Rhodobium gokarnense: one gene and its partners. The protein of the gene in region 3 binds, or shares a complex with, the protein of the main gene of each other region. Links are inferred from orthologs where the notes say so. Each region holds a gene or a part of one and is shown on either strand. Other genes may lie near its edges.

Evidence for each region.
Region 1: the proteins of secY (region 3) and secA are in contact, whole or in part, in a crystal structure (PDB 3DIN), measured with the Thermotoga maritima proteins. The link is inferred for Rhodobium gokarnense from one-to-one orthologs. Residues at the interface, in WP_004081795.1 of Thermotoga maritima: Glu108, Gly109, Glu110, Glu111, Ala236, Glu237, Arg238, Arg239, Ile240, Thr241, Ile242, Gln243, Tyr244, Ala245, Arg246, Arg247, Val248, Thr249, Gly250, Arg251, Arg252, Val253, Tyr254, Gly256, Ala257, Ser258, Thr259, Tyr260, Leu261, Pro262; in WP_004082002.1 of Thermotoga maritima: Glu261, Ala262, Arg263, Lys300, Ala301, Arg302, Thr303, Ile304, Ile305, Leu323, Tyr324, Asp325, Pro326, Val329, Ser330, Tyr333, Ile336, Lys340, Phe345, Val349, Glu363, Phe364, Tyr374, Ser375, Gly376, Gly377, Glu393, Ile395, Thr482, Ser483.
Region 2: secY (region 3) and secG share a complex: the UniProt entries of both Escherichia coli proteins name them as parts of the sec protein translocase complex. The link is inferred for Rhodobium gokarnense from one-to-one orthologs.

What each region holds. Positions count from the first base shown.
Region 1 is NZ_JAOQNS010000003.1:92,751-98,167, forward strand. Bases 1,272-4,599 are described here. They hold secA (preprotein translocase subunit SecA), read left to right. Parts: upstream 1,272-1,591; coding sequence 1,592-4,399; downstream 4,400-4,599. Other genes in these bases: M2319_RS05630 (peptidylprolyl isomerase), read right to left, coding at 1,272-1,294. In the rest of the region: bifunctional glutamate N-acetyltransferase/amino-acid acetyltransferase ArgJ, read right to left, coding at 1-429; more of M2319_RS05630, read right to left, coding at 437-1,271; M2319_RS05640 (CerR family C-terminal domain-containing protein), read left to right, coding at 5,272-5,417. UniProt on the Escherichia coli protein: Required for protein export, interacts with the SecYEG preprotein conducting channel.
Region 2 is NZ_JAOQNS010000014.1:75,148-80,048, reverse strand. What follows is about bases 819-3,630. They hold secG (preprotein translocase subunit SecG), read right to left. Parts: upstream 2,556-3,630; coding sequence 2,082-2,555; downstream 819-2,081. Other genes in these bases: tpiA (triose-phosphate isomerase), read right to left, coding at 2,755-3,516; M2319_RS20600 (CTP synthase), read right to left, coding at 819-1,968. Also shown: M2319_RS20605 (VOC family protein), read right to left, coding at 1-265; more of M2319_RS20600, read right to left, coding at 340-818; M2319_RS20585 (SurA N-terminal domain-containing protein), read left to right, coding at 3,721-4,901. UniProt on the Escherichia coli protein: Subunit of the protein translocation channel SecYEG. Overexpression of some hybrid proteins has been thought to jam the protein secretion apparatus resulting in cell death; while this may be true it also results in FtsH-mediated degradation of SecY.
Region 3 is NZ_JAOQNS010000020.1:22,405-27,358, forward strand. Bases 507-3,371 are described here. They hold secY (preprotein translocase subunit SecY), read right to left. Parts: upstream 2,673-3,371; coding sequence 1,341-2,672; downstream 507-1,340. Other genes in these bases: rpsM (30S ribosomal protein S13), read right to left, coding at 507-566; M2319_RS22655 (adenylate kinase), read right to left, coding at 769-1,344; rplO (50S ribosomal protein L15), read right to left, coding at 2,879-3,371. Outside these bases: rpsK (30S ribosomal protein S11), read right to left, coding at 1-96; more of rpsM, read right to left, coding at 198-506; more of rplO, read right to left, coding at 3,372-3,373; rpmD (50S ribosomal protein L30), read right to left, coding at 3,393-3,587; rpsE (30S ribosomal protein S5), read right to left, coding at 3,629-4,177; rplR (50S ribosomal protein L18), read right to left, coding at 4,217-4,573; rplF (50S ribosomal protein L6), read right to left, coding at 4,585-4,954. UniProt on the Escherichia coli protein: The central subunit of the protein translocation channel SecYEG. Consists of two halves formed by TMs 1-5 and 6-10.

The sequences.
Region 1 (5,417 bases), on a different replicon or contig from region 3:
ATCGCGCACCAGCCCGTCGACGACGGCCCCGAACTTCGTCGCATCGAGCGGCTCGCCGATGACGCCTGTGGAGGCGAGATAGACCTCCTCAGGCGTGCAGCCCGCCGCCGCCGCCATCTGGTCGGCGGAAAGCTTCACGGCCTCGGCACCGCGTTTTCCCGTAAAGGCATTGGCGTTGCCGGAATTGACGAGAAGCGCCCCGGCCCGGCCGTGGCCGAGGTTCTGCTTGCACCAGTCGACCGGCGCGGAGGCGCATTTCGACTTCGTGAAGACGCCGGCAACCTCGGCCCCGCCGTCGAAGACGACGGCGAGCACGTCGGTGCGGCCCTTGTACTTGATGCCGGCCGCGACTGTTGCCAGCCGCACGCCGGCGACCTCCGGCGGCTCGGGATAGGAGGCCGGCGCGAACGGCGAGGGCGTCAGCTCCATGGCGCGCCTATTCGCTCTTCTTGGCCGCTTCGTCGAGCCGTTCGATGGTCGCGTCTTCCTTCAGCTTGGCCACGGACTCGATGTACTTCTCGCGCATCAGGCTTTCGCGGATGCGGTCCTTGACCTGATCGAAGGCCGGCGGCTCCTGCTTGCGGCGCTCCTCGACCTTGATGACGTGCCAGCCGAACTGGGTCTGCACCGGCTCCTTGGTGTATTCGCCGGCGGCGAGCTGGAAGGCCGCGTCCTCGAATTCCTTGACCATCCGGCCCTTGGTGAAGAAGCCGAGATCGCCGCCGTTCGGGCCGGACGGGCCGGTCGACTTCTCCTTCGCCAGCGCCGCGAAATCGGCGCCGTCGTCGAGCTGCTTGATGATGTCCTTGGCCTCGTCCTCGGTCTTGACGAGGATGTGCCGCGCCTTCAGCTCTTCGGACGCTTCGAAGTCGGCGGTGTCCTTGTCGTAGCGCGCCTTGATCGCGGCCTCGTCGATCGCGCCGGCGATGTTTTCCTGCACATAGGCGTCGCGCAGCGCCCGCATCTTCAGGAAGTTCATCCGCGTCTTGAACGCCTCGCTCTCGGCAAGGCCCTGTTTTTCGGCGGCCTGGGACATCAACAGCATGTCGATCAGGGCCGAGACCAGGATCGGCCGGCGCTGGTCTTCAGGCACCCGGCGCAACTCGGCGAGGAAGTCCTCGGCCATAAAGGCGAGGTCGGACTCCCGGATGACGCCGTCACCGACCTTGGCAAGAACGTTGTTCTCCACGGCCGCATCCTCGGCAAGGGCGCTCGCGGGCACCATCACCGAAGGCGTGGCAAGGAGCAGGAAAGCGGCCGAAAGGGCGGCGCTGACGCGGGATCTGGATGGCATTGTCATTCCTTTCGCTCGGAAACGGGCCGCAATTCCGTTTCCACGGGGCTTGCGGCAGACAGATATGCCGAATTCGGTGGCGTTGACAACATACCGACCCCCTCTTATCTGTCGAACGGTTCCGCACGGCCCGTCCGGAGCCGCCTTTTCGTTGCGGTCGCGGCCGCCTCCACCGGCAGTCCGGCCGCCATGAAGTCGCGGAACCGACTTCATGGCACGTTCATGCACCGCTCTTAGATAGCGCTTGCCAGCGACCGCACCGGCTGTTTCCGGCCGCAGGCAAAGAAAGGATCACCAATGGTCGGGTTCGGTTCAATCGCCCGCAAGATTTTCGGTTCGGCGAACGACCGCAAGATCAAGGGATACCATTCCCGGGTCGCCGCCATTAACGCGCTGGAAGCCGAAGTCGAGCCGCTGAGCGACGACGACCTCAAGGCCCGCACCGACGCCTTCCGCAAGCAGATCGCCGACGGCGCCAAGCTCGACGACATCCTCGTCGAGGCCTTTGCGACCGTACGCGAAGCCGCCAAGCGCACCCTCCACCAGCGCCACTACGACGTCCAGCTCATCGGCGGCATGGTCCTGCACGAGGGCAAGATCGCCGAGATGAAGACCGGCGAAGGCAAGACCCTCGTCGCCACCCTCGCCGTCTACCTCAACGCCCTTGCCGGCCGCGGCGTCCACGTCGTCACCGTCAACGATTACCTGGCCAAGCGCGACTCCGACTGGATGGGGCAGATCTACCGGTTCCTCGGCCTCACCGTCGGCGTCATCGTCCACGGCCTCGACGACGACGAGCGCAAGGCCGCCTATGCCTGCGACGTCACCTACGGCACCAACAACGAGTTCGGCTTCGACTACCTTCGCGACAATATGAAGCACGAGCGCGCGTCAATGGTGCAGCGCGACCATGCCTTTGCCATCGTCGACGAGGTCGACTCCATCCTCATCGACGAAGCGCGCACGCCGCTGATCATTTCCGGCGCCATCGAGGACCGCTCCGACCTCTACAACACGGTCGACGCCTTCATTCCGAACCTGGTGCCCGACGACTACGAGCTCGACGAAAAGACCCGCGCCGTCACCTTTACCGAACAGGGCAACGAGAAGCTGGAGAAGCTTCTGTCGGAGGCCGGCCTCCTGAAGGGCGACTCCCTCTACGACCTGGAAAACGTCACCGTCGTCCACCACCTCAACAACGCGCTTCGCGCCCACCAGCTCTTCCAGCGCGACCGCGACTACATCGTCAAGGGCGGCGAGGTCATCATCATCGACGAGTTCACCGGCCGCATGATGCCGGGCCGGCGCTTCTCCGACGGCCTGCACCAGGCGCTGGAGGCCAAGGAACACGTCGACATCCAGCCGGAAAACCAGACGCTCGCCTCCATCACCTTCCAGAACTACTTCCGCATGTACGACAAGCTCGCCGGCATGACCGGCACGGCGCTGACCGAGGCGGACGAGTTCCTCGACATCTACGACCTGGAAGTGATGGAAATCCCGACCAACATGCCGATCGCCCGCGTCGACGACGACGACGAGGTCTATCGCACGGCGCACGAGAAGTTCGCCTCCATCATCGAGCTGATCAAGGACTGCAAGCAGCGCGGCCAGCCGATCCTCGTCGGCACGACCTCGATCGAGAAGTCGGAAATCCTCGCCGAGATGCTGAAGAAGGAAGGGTTCCGCCAGCGCGACTTTTCCGTCCTGTTCGACGGCGACCAGGGCACCAAGAAGGAAATGGTGTTCCAGGTCCTCAACGCCCGCTACCACGAGCAGGAAGCCCACATCATCGCCCAGGCCGGCGTCCCCGGCGCCGTCACCATCGCCACCAACATGGCCGGCCGCGGCACCGACATCCAGCTCGGCGGCAACCCCGACATGCGCATCGCCAGCGAACTGGCCGACATGCCGGAAGGCCCGGAGCGCGAGGCGAAAGAAAAGCAGATCCGCGACGACGTTGATCGCCTGAAGCACATCGCCATCGAGGCCGGCGGCCTCTTCATCGTCGGCACCGAGCGCCACGAAAGCCGGCGCATCGACAACCAGCTCCGCGGCCGCTCCGGCCGCCAGGGTGATCCGGGGCATTCCCGCTTCTTCCTGTCGCTGGAAGACGATCTGATGCGCATCTTCGGCTCCGACCGCATGGATTCCATGCTGCAGAAGCTGGGCCTCAAGGAAGGCGAGGCGATCGTCCATCCCTGGGTCAACAAGGCTTTGGAAAAGGCGCAGCAGAAGGTCGAGGCGCGCAACTTCGACGTCCGCAAGAACATCCTGAAGTTCGACGACGTCATGAACGACCAGCGCAAGGTCGTGTTCGAGCAGCGCATCGAGCTGATGTCGAACGACTCCGTCGCCGACACCATCGCCGACATGCGCCACGACGTCATCGCCGACCTGGTGCTCAAGCACATTCCGGAAAAGGCCTATCCGGAGCAGTGGGACGTCAAGGGCCTGCGCCAGGAACTGCAGGAGGTGCTCGACCTCGACCTGCCGGTCGACGAATGGGCCCACGAGGAAGGCATCGCCGAGGAAGAGGTGGAGCACCGCGTCGCCAAGGCAGCCGACGAAAAGGCAGCCGCCAAGGTCGCCCGCTACGGCGCGGAGAACATGCGCTACGTGGAAAAGGTGATCCTTCTCCAGACCCTCGATTTCCTGTGGCGCGAGCACATCGCCACCCTCGACCATCTGCGCTCGGTCATCGGGTTCCGCGGCTACGGCCAGCGCGATCCGCTGAACGAGTACAAGACCGAGTCCTTCGAGCTGTTCCAGGCGATGCTGGCCAATCTGCGCCAGGTCGTCACCGGCAATCTGATGCGCGTCGAGCTCGTCAAGGAAACGCCGGCAATGCCGAGCGACGAGGACCTGCCGGAGATGTACGCCTACCACGACGACCCGGCGATGATGGACGAGGACTACGGCTTCGTCGAAGGCCCGGAACCGGAGCAGATGGAGCCGGTCACCTACGGCGTCGCCGCAAGACACGTCGCGAAAGAGGACCGCAACCCGGGCGATCAGTCCACCTGGGGCAAGGTCGGCCGCAACGAGCCCTGCCCCTGCGGCTCCGGCAAGAAATACAAGCACTGCCACGGCAAGTTCGCGTAAGGGGCGGGCGAGCGGCCGGAACACTGCCTGTCCTGATCACCGAAGACAAAAAGGGCGCGCACCAAAAATGGCTGCGCGCCTTTTTGCTTTTCGGTCGGCGAAGGCCGGCCGTCGTTGATGCACCCTCCGCCCTGTTCGGTGCCGCATCGCCTGGCTCGCGAGCCTCGTCTGACGTCGTCACGCCATCGCTCTTATTCGCCATCACCTGCCGACGATCGCGATCGTCTGGCACCGTGGCGGGCTCATGCGTTGCGCAGCCCGACGCCCCGCCCCGCGTCAAGAACGGGCGCGCGCCACCACTGTCCGGCTCATGGCTTACGCACTCCCGGTCCCAATCACTCCACGTCATTGCCGTGCTTGACACGGCAATCCATGCGGCGCCAACCGATTGTTTCGACAGCCAGAATGGATCACCGGGTCAAGCCCGGTGATGATGCAGAGCGTGTGGGTCCCAGAGTGCATTGGCCTTTAACCGGACAGCAGTGGGTCAAGCCCGGCAATGACGCATGAGAGGGGGCAAACGAGGAGCAAAAAATGCATCCCCATGGTCCTGCCGGCGACTTCTGCCCGCCGCCTCACCGACCCGTTCCCCGAGAAGCTCCCTCACACCGTCGTTGCTCCGTCCGAACACCCCGGTCGATCCGTCACCCTCCACGCACCTCTTCTCCCCTTCCTACATCCCTTCCTACATCCCTCCCTACCTTCCTTCCTGCCCCCTTCCTCCCCGAACCCGCCCAGCTTTTCCACGATCTCAATCAAACGATTGATTGATTCTGAAAAATCGAATATCGTCATCTGAATGGGAAAGGCGTAGCGGCGCCGGGCGCCCACTTCCCCGGGCCGGAGAGATGAGCAGACGGACAAAAGACCCCATGGATGCTGAGACGAAGGCCACCCCCACGGCCAAGACCGCACCCGCCTCCCCCGGCCGCCAGAAACTCCTCGATGCCGCCATCGTCCTCTTCGGCCGCAAGGGGTTCGACGCCACGACGACGCGCGAGATCGCGGAGGCCGCCGG
Region 2 (4,901 bases), on a different replicon or contig from region 3:
AGCCCTCCGGACCGCAGCGGAAGCGATAGGCGTCGAAGCGGCGCAGGAACACGTAGCCCTTGCGGGCATGTTCTTCCATCTCGATGCGGTTGGCGACGGCAAGCGGCTCCAGATAAGTGCGGTTCTGGAAGAAGACGCAGGCGTTCTTGGTGCCGAAGGGATGCAGCGCATCGGGCGCGACGGTGAAGCCGAGGGCGCCCAGCCGCGCCCGCGCGATGGCGAGATCGCGGACCGGAAGAACCAGATGATCGATGCCGTGAACCATAGCTTACCGCCCTTCAGGCGACGTTCCATTGCGCGCGAATATGGCACCCTCGCGACTGTCCGGGCAAAAAGGGATCAGACCAGACGGCTTTGGGCCAGCGCCGCGGCGATGAAGGAGGCAAAGAGCGGGTGCGGCGCGAAGGGGCGCGACTTCAGTTCGGGGTGGAACTGGACGCCGATGAACCAGGGATGGTCGATGAATTCGACCGTTTCCGGCAGCACGCCGTCCGGCGACATGCCGGCAAAGCGCATGCCGCGCTCCTCCAGCCGGTCGCGATAGGCGCAGTTGACCTCGTAGCGATGGCGGTGGCGTTCGGAAATATCGGTGTCGCCGTAGATCGCGGCGATGCGGCTGTCGGCGGCGAGCCTGGCCGGATAGGCGCCGAGGCGCATGGTGCCGCCGAGATCGGCGTCGGTGCCGCGCTTTTCCAGCTCGTTGCCCTTCAACCACTCCGTCATCAGGCCGACCACGGGGTCCTCGGTCGGGCCGAACTCGGTGGAGCTTGCCCCGCCGATGCCGGCGAGCGAGCGGGCGGCCTCGATCACCGCCATCTGCATGCCGAAGCAGATGCCGAAATAGGGCACCTTGCGGCGGCGCGCGAAGCCGGCCGCCTTGATCTTTCCCTCCGCGCCGCGCTCGCCGAAGCCGCCCGGCACCAGGATGCCGTTGACATGCTCCAGGCGTGGCGTCGGGTCCTCCACGTCGAAGGTGGCGGACTCGATCCATTCGATGTTGACGTGGATGTTGTTGGCGATGCCGCCATGGATCAGCGCCTCGAACAGCGACTTGTAGGCGTCCTTGAGGCCCGTGTACTTGCCGACGACGGCGATCGTCACCTCGCCTTCCGGATGGGTGATGCGGTGGGAAATGGTTTGCCAGCGGGTGAGGTCCGGGGCCGGCGCACCCGTGTAGCCGAAGGCGTTCAGCACCTCGTCGTCGAGCCCCTGTGCGTGGTAGGCGATCGGCACGTCGTAGATCGAGTCCGCGTCGAGCGCCGGGATCACCGCCGATTCCCGCACGTTGCAGAACAGCGCCAGCTTGCGGCGCTCGGCCATCGGGATTTCCCGGTCGCAGCGAACCAAGAGGATGTCCGGCTGGATGCCGATGGAGCGCAGTTCCTTGACCGAGTGCTGGGTCGGCTTGGTCTTCAACTCGCCGGCACTCGGGATGAACGGCATCAAGGTGAGGTGGATGTAGACCGCCGCGCCGCGCGGCAGGTCGTTGCCGAGCTGGCGGATCGCCTCGAAGAACGGCAGGCCCTCGATATCGCCGACGGTGCCGCCGATCTCGCACAGGACGAAGTCGTACTCCTCGTTGCCGTCGAGCACGAATTCCTTGATGGCGTCGGTGACGTGGGGAATGACCTGGACGGTGCCGCCGAGATAGTCGCCGCGGCGCTCCTTGGCGATGATGTCCTGGTAGATGCGGCCGGTGGTGATGTTGTCCATCCGGTTGGCGGGCCGGCCGGTAAAGCGCTCGTAGTGGCCGAGGTCGAGGTCGGTCTCGGCGCCGTCGTCGGTGACGTAGACCTCGCCGTGCTGGTACGGCGACATCGTTCCCGGATCGACGTTGAGATAGGGGTCGAGCTTGCGCAGCCGGACCTTGTAGCCACGCGCCTGAAGGAGGGCACCGAGGGCCGCCGACGCAAGCCCCTTGCCGAGTGACGACACCACGCCGCCGGTGATGAAAACATACCGCGCCATGGGCGACCGTTATACCGTTCAGCTTGCCGATTCGAACAGCGTCGAATCGCGCGATCCAGAGGTTTCCACCGCGCCCCGTTGAAGGGCGCGGCGGGATGATGGGAAAAGCCCGGCTACTGCGAGTTCGGAACCTGCGGTCCGCTCGGCTGCTCGGGTGTCTGCAGCCGGTCGAGGAGGCTCGGGCCGCTGTCGCCGGACGGGGCAGACGGCGCGGCGGGCGGGGCCGCAGGCGCGGTGCCTTCGCCGGCCGGAGCGTCCGGCGTTGCCGGCGGCGTCGTCGGCTGGGTGTCGGTCGCCGGCTCTTCGGTCGTCTGGGTGCCGACCGCCGGGATGAGGTCGAAGATCGACGTCGGCGCCTCGCCCATGCGGGCGATCACCGTCAGGATGATCGACGTGGCGAAGAAGGTGGCGGCCAGGATCGCCGTCGTGCGGGTCAGGAGATTGGCCGTGCCGCGGCTGGAAAACAGGCCGCCGCCACCGCCGCCGCCGCCGATCCCCAGCGCGCCCCCTTCGGAGCGCTGCAGCAGGATGACGGCAACGAGGGCGATCACGACCATCAGATGGATGACGATGATGACGGTTTGCATACGTGTCCGGCTCGAAAATGTGCGGAAAGTTGAGCGCGTCTTACACCATAGCCGCGGTGCATGTCACCCCGGCGATCGCCTCAACGCGTGCCCCTCATATAGTGTCCGTGCGGCATTCGCAACACGGCAAGGCCCCGGCGACGCGTGCCGCCGGGACGGTCAGTGCCCCTGCCGTCGACCCCGCGGGGCCGGCGACCGCCTATTTGTAGGCGGCCAGAATGCCGAGGAAGTCGGCCGCCTTGAGGCTGGCGCCGCCGACCAGCGCGCCGTCCACATTGGCGACAGCCATCAGCTCAGACGCGTTCGACGGCTTCACCGAGCCGCCATAGAGGATGCGCACCTTGCCGCCTACGTCGCCATACATGGCAACGAGCTTTTCGCGGATGAAGGCATGCACCTCGGCGACGTCGTCGGCCGTCGGGGTGAGGCCCGTGCCGATCGCCCAGACGGGCTCATAGGCAACGATCAGGTTGGCGGCGGTGGCGCCTTCCGGCAGCGAGCCGGCGACCTGGGTGCCGACCACGTCGAGGGTCTTTCCGGCCTCGCGCTCGTCCTTGGTCTCGCCGACGCAGACGATGGCGACGAGCCCGGCGCGGTGGACGGCAAGCGCCTTGTCCTTGACGACGGCATCGCTCTCGCCGTGGTCGGTGCGGCGCTCCGAATGGCCGACGATGACGGCGGCAGCACCGGCGTCGGCGAACATTTCCGCGGCGAGGTCGCCGGTGTGGGCGCCCTTTTCCGCCGCATGGCAGTCCTGGCCGCCGACGGTGACCGGCGAGGCGGATGCCTTTTCGGCAAAGGCGGCCACCAGCAATGCCGGCGGGCAGACCATGGCATCGGCCTTTGCGGCGAGCCCCGCATCGAAGCCGTCGATCAGGGCGGCGAGTTCGCCGGCCGAGGCCTTGAGGCCGTTCATTTTCCAGTTACCCGCGACGAGCGGCTTGATTCCGGTAGTCGTCATAGCGCTTGGATCCCCATTTCATGGTGAGTCACCCGGTCCGCCCCGTCATCTATCAGAAAGGGCCCGAAGCACAAAGGCCGATGCCTTGCGGCGCGCCGACACGGTCTCTATGATCCGCGCGCTTCGGTGCCAGTGGATAAAAGGCCTCGGGCCACGACCCGATCGGGCAAGGCCGGCGCAGACAACGCACAACGGAAAGACAGAATGCTCGAAACCTTGCGGAAAAGCGCGACGGGTTGGGTCGCGAAGATTTTCATAGGCCTCCTGGTCATCAGCTTTGCGGTCTGGGGCATCGCCGACATCTTCCGCGGTTACGGAACGACGACGGTGGCGACGATCGGCGAGACCGAGGTGCCGGTCGAGATCTTCCGGACCACCTATAACCGTGAACTGCGCCAGCTCGGCCAGCGCCTGCGCCGCCCGGTCACGGCCCAGGAGGCCGCAGCCGTCGGCCTGCCGCAGCAGGTGCTGAGCCGGCTCGTCAACGAAGCGACCCTCAATGAGGAAGCGCGCCGGATGAAGCTCGGCCTGTCGGACGAAAAGCTGGCCGAGACCATTCGCTCCGACCCGAATCTCCAGGGCCTCAACGGCAAGTTCGACCGCAACCGGCTGCAGGACCTTCTGTTCTCGCTCGGCATGAACGAGGCGTACTACCTCGCCGAACAGCGCCGGCTCTCCACGCGCCAGCAGCTTGCCGGCGCCATCGGCGGCGGCTTTAGGGCACCGGACGCCTATCTGGAAGCGATCAACCAGTACGTCAACGAGGAGCGGACGATCTCCTACCTCACCCTGCCGACCTCGGCCGCGGGCGAGATCGCCGATCCGTCCGAAGACGACCTGAAGGCCTATTACGAGGCCAACAAGGCCGATTTCCGCGCACCGGAATACCGCAAGCTGACCATCATCTCCGTCAATCCGGAGACCGTCGCCGACCCCAAGAGCGTCGAGGAGGCGGACATCCAGCAGACCTACGAGACGTCGGAAGCCTATTTCACGCCCGAAAAGCGTTTCATCCGGCAGATCGTGTTCCAGGACAAGGCGGCCGCCCAGGCAGCGGCCGACAGGCTGCAGTCCGGCGCCAGCTTCGAGGACATCGCGGCGGAGCGGAACCTGACCGCCACCGACACGGATCTCGGCCTTCTCGGCAAGTCCGAAGTGCTCGACCCGGCGATCGCCGAGGCGGCCTTTTCCATGACGGAGCCCGGTACCAGCGGCGTCATCGACGGCCGGTTCGGCACCGTCATCGTCAACGTCAAGGAAATCCAGCCGGAACAGCGCAAGCCGCTCGCCGAGGTGCGCGACCAGATCGCCCTCGACATCGCCGTCAAGCTCGCCGAGGGCGAGGTGCTGCAGATGCACGACGAGATCGAGGACGCGCGCGCCGG
Region 3 (4,954 bases):
GATCATGGTGTTGTTGAAGGTCGAATTCACATGGGCCACGCCCGACGTGATGTTCTTGCGTTCGCGGCGGCGAATCCGCGTTGCGTCTTTAGCCATTGGCAGTCTCCGATCTCAGCACCGCCGTAGTGCCGGCGGCTCCACCGTAAATCGAAAGACGGCGCCGGAAAGGCACCGCCCTGTCGAAAACGTGATGTTGGTTACTTCTTCTTGCCGGCAATCGGCTTGGCCGGACCCTTGCGCGTGCGCGCATTGGTGTGGGTCCGCTGGCCGCGCACCGGCAGGCCGCGGCGATGCCGAAGGCCGCGATAGCAGCCGAGGTCCATCAGCCGCTTGATGTTCATCGCCACCTCGCGGCGCAGATCGCCTTCCACGATGTAGTCGCGGTCGATGATCTCGCGCATCTGGATGACTTCCGCGTCCGACAGCTCGTTGACGCGGCGCTCCGGCGCGATGTTGACGGCCTCGATGATGTCCTGGGCCTTCTTGGGGCCGATGCCGTGAATGTACTGCAGCGCAATCACGGTGCGCTTGTTGGTCGGAATGTTGACGCCAGCAATACGGGCCACGCTGTTTCTCCTTATGGAACGGCCGCCCTCCGGCGGTCGTCAATGCTCTGGGCACCGCGAACCAAGCACAACAGGATCGGCCCTCGGGTCCCTTTATGGGCTCCCAGCACCGATCGCTCACAGTGTCGCGAAGTGGTGCGGTTTTTAGCGATTCCGCAAGGGTCCGTCAACCGGCACCCCGCGAAAAACCTTCACGTCTCGTTCAGGCTGCCGCGTCGAGGATCGCGTCGATCTCGGCGCCGACCTGGTCGACGGTCTGTGTGCCGTCGATCGTCTGCAGCATATTCTTGTCGCGGTAGTAGCCGATCAGCGGCTTGGTCTGGTTGTGATAGACCGTCAGCCGCTTCTTCAGGGTTTCCGCATTGTCGTCGGCGCGCTCGCCGCCGGTCTCCCGGGCGCGCTTCTCGATGCGCTCAAGGAGGATCTCGTCATCGACGTCAAGCAGGATGACCGCGTCGAGGCCGAGCCCCTTTTCCGCCATCACCCGGTCGAACGCCTCGGCCTGGGCGATGGTGCGCGGGAAGCCGTCGAGCATGAAGCCGTTAGCGCAGTCCGGTTGCTCGAGGCGCTCCGCGATGATGCCGACCACCACCTCGTCCGGCACCAGGTCGCCCCGGTCCATGATCTCCTTGGCCTTCAGGCCCACTTCGGTCTCTGCCTTGACCGCGGCCCGCAGCATGTCTCCGGTCGACAACTGCACGATGCCACGGTTTTCCACGATACGCTTTGCCTGGGTTCCCTTGCCGCTGCCCGGTGGCCCAAGGAAAATCAACCTCATCGACGACGCCCCCTCAACTTCGCTTTCTTGACGAGCCCTTCATACTGATGGGCCAGCAGATGCCCCTGGATCTGCGATACGGTATCCATCGTCACGCTGACCACGATCAGCAACGACGTGCCGCCAAAATAGAAGGGAACGCCGGTCGCCGATATCAGAAATTCGGGTAACAGGCAGACCGCAACCAGATAGATAGCTCCGATGACGGTGATTCGGGTCAGGACGTAGTCGATGTACTGGGCGGTGCGCTCGCCCGGCCGGATGCCGGGGATGAAGCCGCCGTGCTTTTTCAGATTGTCCGCGGTGTCGGCCGGATCGAACACGATCGCGGTGTAGAAGAACGCAAAGAACACGATCAGGCTGGCATAAAGGATCATGAACAGCGGCGCGCCGCGGCCGAGCAGCGAGGTCACCGTGATCAGCCATTCCGGCCCGTTCTGGGACGAGAAGTTCGCGACCGTCGCCGGAATCAAGAGCAGCGAGGAGGCGAAGATCGGCGGGATGACGCCCGAGGTGTTGAGCTTCAGCGGCAGATGCGAGGACTGGCCTTCCATCATCTTGTTGCCGACCTGGCGCTTCGGATACTGGATCAGCAGCCGGCGCTGGGCCCGCTCGATGAACACGATGATCGCGATCACGGCCACCGACAGCGCCAGGATGGCCAGGATGATCGGCGTCGACAGCGCGCCCTGGCGGCCGAGCTCCAGCGTTCCGACGATGGCCGAGGGAAGCTCGGCGACGATGCCGGAGAAGATGATCAGCGAGATGCCGTTGCCGACGCCGCGCGCCGTGATCTGCTCGCCCAGCCACATCAGGAACATGGTGCCGCCGACCAGCGTCACCACGGTGGAGAAGCGGAAGAAGATGCCCGGATCCATGACGATGCTGCCGGCGCCCTCAAGGCCGACGGCGATGCCGTAGGCCTGGAATGTCGCCAGGATCACCGTGCCGTAGCGGGTGTACTGGTTGATCTTCTTGCGGCCCGCCTCACCCTCTTTCTTGAGCTGCTCAAGCGACGGCACGACGCTCGTCATGAGCTGGATGATGATCGAGGCCGAGATGTACGGCATGATGCCGAGGGCGAAGATCGCCATGCGGCCGACGGCACCGCCGGCGAACATGTTGAACATGCCGAGGATGCCGGACTGGTTGGCCTGGAACGCCCGCGCAAGCTCGTCCGGATTGATGCCCGGCAGCGGGACATAGGTGCCCAGCCGATAAACGATCAGCGCACCCAGCGTGAACCAGATGCGCTTCTTCAGTTCTTCCGCTTTTGCGAACGCGGAGAAATTGATGTTTGCTGCGAGTTGTTCTGCGGCCGATGCCATACCCGTCTCCGCCTAAAACGGCAGCGGCGATCCTGCGATCGCCCCCACCGTCTTCCGTGTCATTTTTGCCGCCCTGCCCCTTGCCGGACCGGCGTCGGTTTCCCGGCGACGGTCAGGGGTTCCGGCGGAAAGGCTCAAGGTCCCAGAGATGAAGGACCCCGAAAGGACTGCGCCGACGCCCGCGTCCGGGGTGCGGCGCACCCGGATCACTCCGCGTCCTTGGCGTCGCCCTTGGAGGTCTCCGGCGCAATCACCGTGACCTTGCCGCCGGCCTTCTCGACCGCCGCAATGGCGGCCTTGGAGGCGCCGGCGATCTCGAACGTCACCTTGTCCTTCAATTCGCCGTCGGCGAGAAGCCGCACACCGTCCTTCGCGCGCCGCACGACGCCCGCCGCGACCAGCGCTTCGACGGTCACCGTCGCCTTCTTGTCGAGCTTGCCGGCGTCGATCGCCTGCTGCACCCGGCCGAGGCTGGTGACGTTGTAGGACTTGGCGAAGATGTTGCTGAAGCCGCGCTTCGGCAGGCGCCGGTGCAGCGGCATCTGGCCACCTTCGAAGCCCTTGATGGCGACGCCCTCGCGGGACTTCTGACCCTTGACGCCGCGTCCGCCGGTCTTGCCCTTGCCGGAGCCGATACCGCGGCCGACGCGCTTGGCGGTTTTCACCGCGCCGTCGTTGTCTTTGATTTCGTTGAGCTTCATCGTCGTCTCCCGGTGCGCCTTAGTCTTCTTCGACGACGCGAACCAAATGCTGCACGCTGCGGATCATGCCGCGCACTTCCGGCGTGTCCTGAAGCGTGCGGCGGCGGTGCATTTTGTTGAGGCCGAGGCCGACAAGCGTCGCCCGCTGCTCTTTCGGACGCCGGATCGGGCTGCCGATTTGCTCGACCGTGATCGTTTTTTCAGTAGTGGCCATCAGATCGCTCCCGGATCAACTGGTGACGCGCGTGAGGGAAATCAACCCTCGGTGACGTCGACGATATCGCGCCGACGCGCCTGCAGCGCCGAAACTTTGAGGCCGCGGCGGGCGGCGACCGAACGCGGGCTGTCTTCCCGCTTCAGCGCCTCGAACGTCGCGCGAACCATGTTGTACGGATTCGACGTGCCGAGCGACTTGGCGACCACGTCCTGCATGCCGAGCGTCTCGAACACGGCGCGCATCGGACCGCCGGCGATGATGCCGGTGCCCGGAGGGGCCGCACGCAGCACAACCCGGCCGGCGCCGTGGCGCCCTTCCACGTCGTGGTGGAGCGTCCGGCCCTCGCGCAGCGGCACCCGGATCATGCCGCGCTTGGCAGCTTCCGTCGCCTTGCGGATCGCCTCGGGCACCTCACGCGCCTTGCCGTGGCCGAAACCGACCCGGCCCTTCTGGTCGCCGACGACGACCAGCGCCGCAAAGCCGAACCGACGGCCGCCCTTGACCACCTTGGCAACGCGGTTGATGTGGACGAGCTTGTCGACGAACTCGCTGTCGCGGTCCTGCTCGCGCATGTCCTGTCTTGCCATACCGTTCTTCCGTTATCCGTTGCGCCCCGAACGGGACGATCAGAAATCCAGGCCGCTCTCGCGGGCCGCATCGGCCAGCGCCTTGACGCGGCCATGGTAGATGTAGCCGCCGCGATCGAAGATGACCTGCTTGACGCCGGCCTCGGTCGCCCGCTCGGCAATCAGCTTGCCGACGGCCTCTGCGGCACCCTTGTCGCCGCCGTTCTTCAGCTTGTCGCGCATGGTCTTTTCCAGCGACGAGGCGGACGCGAGCGTGCGCCCGTTGCCGTCGTCGATGACCTGGGCATAAATGTGCCGACCCGACCGGAAGACGCTGAGGCGCGGACGCCCGTTGGCAGCCTTCTGGATCTGCCGGCGCACCCGGATGCGACGCTTGTTGAAAGTATTCTGAGCCATCGGTCTCGCGCCTACTTCTTCTTGCCTTCTTTGCGGACGATGAATTCGTCCGCATATTTGACGCCCTTGCCCTTATAGGGCTCCGGCGGCCGGTAATCGCGGATCTCCGCCGCCACCTGACCAACCTGCTGGCGGTCGATGCCGGTAATCGTGACTTCCGTCGGCTTCGGGCACGCGATGTCGATGCCCTCCGGGATCGGATAGATCACGTCGTGGCTGAAGCCGAGCGCGAGCTGCAGGTTCTTGCCCTGCACCTGGGCGCGGTAGCCGACGCCGTTGATCTGCAGCTTCTTCTCAAAGCCGTCCGATACGCCGGTCACGATGTTCGAGACCATGGTCCGCGACATGCCCCACATCGACCGGGCCTTCTTGTCGTCGGCG